2 regions of the Streptomyces sp. RFCAC02 genome follow, and region 1 is predicted to be linked to the other one. Evidence: riboswitches for the same ligand, from Rfam matches in the RefSeq annotation. Region 1 holds a riboswitch; the other holds the start of a gene.
What was found. Region 1 has a riboswitch for cobalamin ahead of metE (5-methyltetrahydropteroyltriglutamate--homocysteine S-methyltransferase). Riboswitches for the same ligand answer to the same signal wherever they lie in the genome.
Positions count from the first base shown of each region.

Region 1 (4,721 bases):
TCCCCCGGTCGGCGAGCGCCGCGTCGTTGTCGGGATTGATGGCGATGGCACGGTCGAGGTCCCGGAGCGCCAGGTCCTCGTGATCGGTGCGCAGATGGGCCTCACCACGGGCTGCGAGCGCGAGATCGTTGTCCGGGTCGAGTTCGATGGCCCGGTCGAGGTCGGCGAGTGCCTCGTCGTCACGGCCGGCTTCGCCGTGTTCCACACCGCGTTCGGCGAGGCGCCGGGCGTACCGCTCGATGTGGGAGCGTGCGGCCAGGGCGACGAGCTGGACCTCGTGGCTGACGGCGTGGTCGAGGTGCCGCCGGGCGATACGGGCGCGGTCGGGGTCGTCACCGGTGAGCCACTCCCCCAGCGCGTGGACGGCGCCCGCGCGGATGGCGGGCAGCGGACTGGCGAGGGCCGAGCGGATGTCGTCGGTCAGGCCGTCCGGGGCCTGGGGGCGGTGGGGATTGCGGGCGAGCCAGAGGGTGCCCTCGGCACGGGAGAGCCAGCGTTGGGGTGTCTGCCGGCCGCTGTGGGACTGGACGTAGGCGTAGGCGTGCTCGTAGGCGTCGTCCACGGAGATCAGGCCGTCGTGGTCGGTGTCGGCGGCTCCGGTGCGCAGCCCGTCGATGAGGCCGGCGGTGAAGACGGACGGGGCCGCCTCGTCCGTGCCGGGGCGCGGCTCGCCCTCGAAGGAGTACTCCGTGGCGCGGGACGCGGTCAGGACGACCCGGCCGCGTCCCGGGGAGGCGAGACGCCGCTGCAGGTCGAGGCCGCCGTCGCCCTTGGCGCCGCCGGCGAACGCGCCGCTGAAGCAGCAGTCCAGCATCAGCACCTGGCTCCTGGCGCGGCAGTCGTCGAGCTGTTCGAGGACCCAGCCGGACTCGACTCCGGTGGCCGGGAGACGCGTCCTGCGGGTGTCGGTGGCGGCGAAGTACAGGCGGTTGCGGGCGTCCAGCAGGCCGTGGCAGGACAGGTGGATCACGACCAGCTCGGACGGCTTGCGGCCGTCGAGGAAGTCCAGCAGGCCCATCCGCATCTCGTGGGCCGTCGGGTCGGACAGCACGGTCACGCCGAACCCGCCGATGGCCGGATCGCCCAGCACACCGGCCAGTTCCTCCGCGTCCCGCGCCGGCGACCGCAGCCCGTCCAGCGTGCCGTCCTCGTACCGCGACACCGCCACGACCAGCGCCGACCGCGCCCCCGACCACGCCGCCCCCACGGCTCCCCCACTACCCACGTGCTGTCGCCTCTCCCCCCGTGTCCCGCGCCCCCGCCACCATCCCCCATCATCGGACACCCGCAGCACAGAATCAGGCAACCACTGACGCCACTTCGGTGCCCTGCCACGACATGGCCGGACGCCGGGACGGTGCACCGCGTCAGGGGACGAGGCGTTGGAGCAGGCCCCAGGTGAACTCCGCGACGACGTGCCGCCGTCCGCCCGACACGGTCGGTGCCTCGAACGCCAGGCGCCACCGGGTGGGCGCCGACCCCTCCATCGGCCGCGCCGGCGCGAAGGCACGCGCCACCTCGTCCGTCGTGCACGACCAGGGGTGCAGGTCGTCCACCGTGCGCAGCGGCGGCGCCGGCCGGCCGGGGGCGCGGACGAGCTGTTCGAGCCATACGCCGCCGCCCGGCGCCGTGAGGACCTCGAACCGCAGGTCCGGCCACAGCGGCAGCGGCCAGCGGTACGCCTCGCTCCGCAGGTCGCCCACCTGTCGGACCACCGTGGACTCGGGGGCGCCGAGCGCCGAACGGTAGCGCGCCAGGGCGCCGGGCGCGCGCCGTGCGCGGGCCATCGCCTGCCAGCGGCGGTTGGCCTCGCGCATGCCGCCGCGCCCGACGCCGAGCGCGCGCAGGGCGTCCTCCACCCGGCCGGGCTGGAAGTCGGCCATGCGGCGCAGCAGGACGAGCTGGAGGTCGAGGGGCGTCACGCGGCGGATTGTGCCAGGTCCCGAGCGTCCCGAGCGTCGGGACAGGACGGGCCGGGCGACGGGGAGGCCGCGTCGCGACCGGGCGCGGCCGGCTCTCCCCTCGGGACGTTCATTCAGGAACCGACCTTTCCGCTACCTCACCTACGTTCGGTCCCGCAAGCCGGAACACCAGCGAGAGGCAGCATGCGATGATCGGACGGACCAGCACCGCCCCCGACGGCTACACCTCCGTCGCCCCCTGGGTCGCCACCGACGACACCGGCGCCTTCCTCGACTTCGTCACCCGGGCGTTCGGCGGCCGGGAACTGGCGCGGGTCGCCACCGAGGACGGCGCGATCGGGCACGGCGAGATCCGCGTCGGCGACACCGTCGTCCTGGCCTTCGACCGGCACGCGGACTGGCCCGTGATGCCGAGCCTGCTGCGGGTGTTCGTCCCCGACGCGGACGAGGCGTTCGCCCGCGCGCTCGAGTCCGGCGCACACGTCGTCACACCGCTCGGGGACAACGCGTTCGGGCAGCGCGGCGGGCGCGTCAGGGACCCGTTCGGGAACATCTGGTGGGTGACCTGCCACGTCGAGGACGTCGCCCCGGAGGAGATGTGGCGACGCCTCCAGCAGCCGGCGTACGCGGAGAACATGCGCGTGGCGCAGGCGACACTCGACGCAGAACTGTCCGGCCGCACGACAGGCCACAGCAGCACCCCCGTCGAGCCGGCCGGCTGAGCGGTCCCGCAGGTACGTGGCCATCCGCTGCCCTGGTGGCTACGGTCGCGGCGCGGCGTGACCGCCGTTCCCGCGCGGGTGCCCGTCCGGTGTGCGGGTGCCCGCGCCATCCGCATGATGGACGTTCCGTGCCGCTCGTCCGGGGTGTCGCCTACGCTCGCCGACGCAGCTGGTTCGCCCCGTCAGCCAGGCGGGAGGCGTCGCAAGAGGGAACCCGGTGGGAATCCGGGACTGCCCCGCAGCGGTGAGCGGGAACGACCGCCGTCATACGCACTGGGTCCACGGCCCGGGAAGCGACGGCCAGTAGGTGTCCTCCTGACACGAGGACGTGCCCGCGAGTCCGAAGACCTGCCACCTGCCCGTGCGCGACCACTCGCGCGCGGACATCCCGGTGACCTCGAGGGCGGGTCGGCGTACACACCGTGCGGGCACGTGCCGCCCGGTCCGCCACCCCTTCGCGTCCTCGTCCCGTCGCCGGGATCCCAGGGATTCATCTCGCGAAGGAGATCTCCGTGACCAGCAAGCCCGCAGCCGCGGCAGCACGGGCCACCGTGCACGGCTACCCCCGCCAGGGTCAGCACCGGGAACTCAAGAAGGCCGTCGAGGGCTACTGGAAGGGCCGGGTCAGCGCCGACGCCCTCCACGCGACGGCCGCCGGCCTGCGCCGTGCCGCCCGGGGGCAGCTCGCCGACGCCGGCGTCGATGAGATCCCCACCGGCGACTTCTCGTACTACGACCACGTCCTGGACACCACCGTCATGGTGGGCGCGATCCCGGACCGGCACCGGGACGCCGTCGCCGCCGACCCGCTCGACGGCTACTTCGCGATGGCCCGCGGCACGCAGGACGTGGCGCCGCTGGAGATGACCAAGTGGTTCGACACCAACTACCACTACCTTGTCCCCGAACTGGGTCCCGACACCGTCTTCACGGCCGACTCCGCCAAGCAGGTCGCCGAGCTGACGGAGGCCGTCGCCCAGGGCCTCACCGCACGGCCCGTGCTGGTCGGCCCGGTCACCTACCTGCTGCTCGCCAAGCCGGCGCCCGGCGTGGCCGCGGACTTCGAGCCCCTGACCCTCCTCGACCGCCTGCTGCCCGTGTACGCCGAGGTCCTCGCCGACCTCCGCGCGGCGGGCGCCACGTGGGCGCAGGTGGACGAGCCCGCCCTCGTCCAGGACCGCACCCCCGCCGAACTGGCCGCCGCCGAACGCGCCTACCGCGTCCTCGGCGGCCTGACCGACCGCCCGAAGCTGCTGGTCGCCTCCTACTTCGACCGCCTGGGCGACGCCCTGCCCGTCCTCGCCAAGGCCCCCGTCGAGGGACTGGCCCTGGACTTCACCGGGGCAGCCGCCGCGAACCTGGACGACCTGGCCGCCGTCGGCGGACTGCCCGGGAAACGCCTGGTCGCCGGTGTGGTCGACGGCCGCAACGTCTGGATCAACGACCTGCGGCGGTCGCTGTCCACGCTCGGCACCCTCCTCGGCCTCGCCGACCGGGTAGACGTGTCGTCGTCCTGCTCGCTGCTGCACGTTCCCCTCGACGCGGCGGCGGAGAAGGACATCGAGCCGGGCATCCTCCGCTGGCTCGCCTTCGCCCGCCAGAAGACCACCGAGATCGTCACCCTCGCCAGGGGCCTCGCCCACGGCACCGACACGATCGCCGCCGCCCTCGCCGCGAACCGGGCCGACCTCACCGCCCGCGCCGCCTCCCCCATCACCCGCGACCCGGCCGTGCGCGCCCGCGCCGGATCGGTCACGGTCGCCGACACGCGCCGCCCGCAGCCGTACGCCGAACGGGCCGCAGCCCAGCGCGCCCACCTCGCGCTGCCCCCGCTGCCGACGACAACGATCGGCTCGTTCCCGCAGACCGGCGAACTGCGCACCGCCCGCGCCGACCTGCGCGCCGGCCGCATCGACACCGCGCGCTACGAGGAGCGGATCAGGGCGGAGATCCGCGAGGTCGTCGCCTTCCAGGAGCGGGCCGGTCTCGACGTCCTCGTGCACGGTGAAGCCGAACGCAACGACATGGTCCAATACTTCGCCGAACAGCTGACCGGCTACCTCGCGACGCGGCACGG
Region 1 covers NZ_SAUH01000001.1:4,994,638-4,999,358, reverse strand. Annotated here, with positions in the region: gene EMA09_RS28705 (tetratricopeptide repeat protein) at 1-1,225, opposite strand, end outside; gene EMA09_RS23080 (hypothetical protein) at 1,368-1,883, opposite strand; gene EMA09_RS23075 (VOC family protein) at 2,111-2,644, shown strand; cobalamin riboswitch at 2,815-2,998, shown strand; gene metE (5-methyltetrahydropteroyltriglutamate--homocysteine S-methyltransferase) at 3,157-4,721, shown strand, end outside.

Region 2 (4,721 bases), 650 kb from region 1:
CGGTGCGGCGTCCGGGCTCGGTGTCCCTCGCCGAGGCGCCGTTCACCGAGTCCCGGCTCATGGCCCCGGCCGGGATCATCGCCACCCGGGCGGAGAAGGAGCGCCTCGCGGCCGCCGGGCTCGGCACGGGCGGCGGCATCCCGGACCGCGAGCCGGGGGCCGGCGGATGACCCGGGGCATCACCGTCGCGCCGCGGCGCGCGCTGACGTGGCTGCGCTGGTACGTGACCGAGGTCACGGGTGAGAGCGCCTACGACCGCCATGTCGCCCGGCTGCGGCGCGACGACCCGGCCGCGCCGGTGCCGACCCGGCGGGCGTTCGAGCGCATGCGCGTCGAGCGGCGGTACGGGGATCCGCGCGGCGGCGGCCACGGGTGCTGCTGAGCACCGGGCCGGGTGAGAGCGGTGACACACCGTGATGTGATGCCCCTCACCCGGCCTCCTGGCCACTTCCGGTAACCGGGCACCCCTTGCCCGGCGTATGAAGGGGGGAACGGCCGGGCACGGTGGCGGAAGGGGAACGGTGACGGCACGCACAGAGGGGGAGCGCGCGGACACGGCCGCGCGCCGCACCGTCGCACCCGCCGAGGAGCACGGACCCGCCGCGGACACCGGGCCGCGGACCGGCCGGCCGTGGCGGGACCGCCGCCCTGGACCGCGCGCCGATCCCTACCTGCTGGCCGGGGTCTTCTGCGTCCTGTACGCGGTGGTCTCCGTGAGCCGGTACGTCCGGTGGGAGTCCCGCTCGTGGGACCTCGGGATATTCGAGCAGGCGGTCCGGTCGTACGCGCATCTGCGGCTGCCCGTCTCCGACCTGAAGGGACCGGACTTCGCCCTGCTCGGCGACCACTTCAGCCCGGTCACCGCGCTGATCGCCCCGTTCTACCGGGTGTTCCCCTCCCCGGTGACGCTGCTGATCGCCCAGGCCGTGCTGTTCGCCGTGGCGGTCGTGCCCGTCACACGGGGGCGGCCGCCCTGCTGGGGCGGGGCGCGGGCGCCGCGATCGGCGCTGCGTACGGACTGTCCTGGGGAATCCAGCGGGCCGTCGACTTCGACTTCCACGAGATCGCGTTCGCCGTCCCGCTGATCGCCTTCTCCCTGGAGGCCCTGGTCACCGGACGGTACCGGGCGGCCCTGTGGTGGGCGGTGCCGCTGCTGGTCGTCAAGGAGGACCTCGGGCTGACGGCCGCGGCCATCGCCGGTGTGGTGGCGCTCCGCGCCCGCGGCGAGGGGGACGCGGCCGGCGTGCGCCGGGCGCTGACCGTCGCCGTGTGCGCCGCCCTTGCGTGCGCGCTCACGATCGGGGTGCTCATCCCCGCGTTCAACTCGGGCGGCGGCTACGACTACTGGACGAAGGTCGGCGACGGGCCGGGGCCGCTGGCCACCGCGTTCACGGACGTCGACCAGAAACTGCGGACCGTGCTGTGGGTGCTGGTGCCGACCACCGGCCTGCTGGCGCTGCGGTCACCGCTGCTGCTCGTCCTGCTGCCCACGCTGGCCTGGCGCTTCGTGTCCGACGACCCCCACTACTGGGGCACCGACTGGCACTACAGCGCCGTACTCATGCCGGTCACGGCGCTCGCGCTCGCCGACGCCGCGGCCCGCACCCGCGCCGGGGCCGGGCGGCCGTGGCTGCGGGCGTACGCGGAACGGCTCCCGCTCGGCGTCCTGGCGGCGGCGCTCGCGCTGAGCACGACGCTGCCCGTCGCGGGACTCACGCACACGGCCGCCTACCGGGCCGGGCCGACGGCCGAGGCCGGCAGCCGGGTGCTGTCGGTGATCCCGGACGGCGCCGAGGTCGCGGCGAACGTCAAGCCGATCGCCCACCTCACCGGCCGCTGCCGCGTCTTCTGGATCGGCAGCGCGGACGGTCCCGCGCCCGAGTACATCGCCTACTGGGACCCGTACGAGACCGCCGAGTCGATGGTCGTCGACGCCCACCGGATGCATCCGGACGGCGTCTACCGGGTGGTGGCGCAGGAGGCCGGCTTCTGGGTCCTGCGCAAGCGCTGAGGCGTCCGGCACCGCACGCGGCGTTGTCGTACCCCGCCGCCACACTGGACGCATGGACATCCACATCAGGGAAGCGCTCCCCGACGAGCTGGCCGCCGTCGGCGAGTTGACGGCGCGGGCCTACCTCGGCGACGGGCTGCTCACCTCCGGCGCGGCCGACCCGTACCTGCCGGTGCTGCGCGACGCCGCCGACCGCGCGCTCCACGCCGAGGTGCTGGTGGCGGTCGGGCGCGGCGGGGGCGTCGGCCCGCTCGGGACGGTCACCTTCGTGGGCCGGGGCGGGAAGTACGCGGACGTGGCCGGCGCGGGCGAGGCGGAGTTCCGCATGCTGGCCGTCGACGCGGCGGCGCGCGGGCGGGGCGCGGGCGAGGCCCTGGTCCGGGAGTGCGTGCGGCGCGCCCGGGCGGCGGGGGCGGCGCGTGTCGTGCTCTCCAGCCAGTCGCGCATGCACACGGCGCACCGGCTGTACGAACGGCTCGGCTTCGTCCGGGCGCCGGAGCGCGACTGGGAGCCGATACCCGGGGAGTGCCTCCGGGTGTTCGCACTCGACCTCACCGACACACCGGAAGAGCACCACAACATGTAGGGCGTTCACCGGCGCGCGACACAAGATGTATGCTCATCCCGCTGTCGTCGCAGGGGAATCCGGTGCGAGTCCGGAACTGTCCCGCAACGGTGTGTCATACGCGGCTTCCCGCCGTGCGTGACGAGTCCGATCACCTGCCGGCGGTTTCGAACACGTCCGGGCCTCGTGGGTTGGGTCGGTGGACGCGTGCGGCCCGTGTGTGCCCCGGCACACCGTCCCGCAGGCGCTGCCGCCTGCTCGCGAACGCCCCTGATCCGCAAGCGTTCGAGGGAGAGCACGCACGTGACCATCGCACCCGTCGCCCCGGCGGAGCCGGTACCGGATGCGCTGACGCGCACCCTGACCGAGCTGACCGCCGGCCTGTCCGCGACCGACCCGGGCCGGGTCGCCGCCGCCGTCGCGCGCGGCCGGCAGCCCGGCGCGGGACCGGCCGAGCTGCGCGCCCTCGCCATCGAGGCCGCCGCCGGACTGATCGGCGAGGAACCGCAGTACGCGCGGCTGGCCGCGCGGCTGCTGACCCTCGCGATCCGCGAGGAGGCCGCCGGGCAGGGCGCCGTGTCGTTCTCCGCCTCGGTGGCGGCCGGTCACCGCGAGGGCCTGATCGGCGACCGCACCGCCGCCTTCGTCCGGCTGCACGCGGCTGCTCTCGACGCGCTCGCGGAGCGGGCCGTCGCGGACGGCGCCGACGACCGGTTCGAGTACTTCGGGCTGCGGACCGTGGAGTCCCGCTACCTCCTGCGGCACCCCACGACCCGCCGGGTCATCGAGACCCCGCAGCACTTCCTGCTGCGGGTGGCCTGCGGTCTCGCGGCCGACGAGTCGGCGGAGGCGCTCGCGGAAGTGGCCGAGCTGTACCGGCTCACCAGCACCCTGGCGTACCTGCCGTCCTCCCCCACCCTGTTCAACTCCGGCACCCGGCACCCGCAGATGTCGTCCTGCTACCTGCTGGACTCGCCGCTGGACGAGCTGGACTCCATCTACGAGCGCTACCACCAGGTCGCACGCCTGTCGAAGCACGCCGGCGGCATCGGCCTGCCCTTCTCCCGCGTGCGCGCCCGGGGTTCGCTGATCCGGGGCACGAACGGCACCTCGAACGGCATCGTCCCGTTCCTGCGCACCCTCGACGCGTCCGTCGCCGCCGTCAACCAGGGCGGCCGCCGCAAGGGCGCGGCCTGCGTCTACCTGGAGACCTGGCACGCGGACATCGAGGAGTTCCTCGAACTGCGGGACAACACCGGCGAGGACGCCCGCCGCACCCACAACCTGAACCTCGCCCACTGGGTCCCGGACGAGTTCATGCGCCGGGTCGAGGCCGACGCCGACTGGTCGCTGTTCTCGCCGTCCGACGTGCCGGAGCTGGTCGACCTGTGGGGCGACGCCTTCGACGCCGCCTACCGGCGCGCCGAGGCGGCGGGCCGGGCGGTGCGGACCGTCCCGGCACGCCAGCTCTACGCCCGCATGATGCGCACCCTGGCCCAGACCGGGAACGGCTGGATGACGTTCAAGGACGCCGCCAACCGCACCGCCAACCAGACCGCCGTGCCGGGCACCATCGTCCACTCGTCGAACCTGTGCACCGAGATCATCGAGGTCACCGACGACTCCGAGACGGCGGTGTGCAACCTCGGCTCGGTCAACCTCGCCGCCCACCTCCTGCCCGCCCCCGACGGCGCGGCGGCACCGGCCGGCATGGACTGGGAGCGGCTGGACGCGACCGTCCGCACGGCCGTGACGTTCCTCGACCGCGTCATCGACCGGAACTTCTACCCGACCGACCAGGCGTCCGTGTCGAACGCCCGCTGGCGCCCGGTGGCACTCGGCGTGATGGGCCTGCAGGACGTGTTCTTCCGGCTGCGGCTCCCGTTCGACTCGCCCGAGGCCCGTGAGCTGTCCACCCGCATCGCCGAACGCATCATGCTCGCGGCGTACGAGACCTCCGCCGGCCTGGCCGAACGCCACGGCCTGCCCGCCGGCTGGGAGGACACCCGCACCGCGCGCGGCGTCCTGCACCCCGACCACTACCCGGACGCGGCCCCGGCATGGCCCGAGCGCTGGGAGGCGCTGCGCACCCGCGTCGCCGGGACCGGCATGCGCAACGCGCTGCTCCTCGCCATCGCGCCCACC
Region 2 covers NZ_SAUH01000001.1:4,342,463-4,347,183, reverse strand. Annotated here, with positions in the region: gene EMA09_RS20205 (carbon starvation CstA family protein) at 1-170, shown strand, start outside; gene EMA09_RS20200 (YbdD/YjiX family protein) at 179-382, shown strand; gene EMA09_RS29485 (DUF2079 domain-containing protein) at 522-1,085, shown strand; gene EMA09_RS20195 (DUF2079 domain-containing protein) at 974-2,011, shown strand; gene EMA09_RS20190 (GNAT family N-acetyltransferase) at 2,064-2,597, shown strand; cobalamin riboswitch at 2,590-2,754, shown strand; gene EMA09_RS20185 (ribonucleoside-diphosphate reductase subunit alpha) at 2,880-4,721, shown strand, end outside.
Region 2: it holds a riboswitch for cobalamin, as region 1 does, so the genes downstream of both, EMA09_RS20185 (ribonucleoside-diphosphate reductase subunit alpha) here and metE (5-methyltetrahydropteroyltriglutamate--homocysteine S-methyltransferase) in region 1, are expected to answer to the same signal.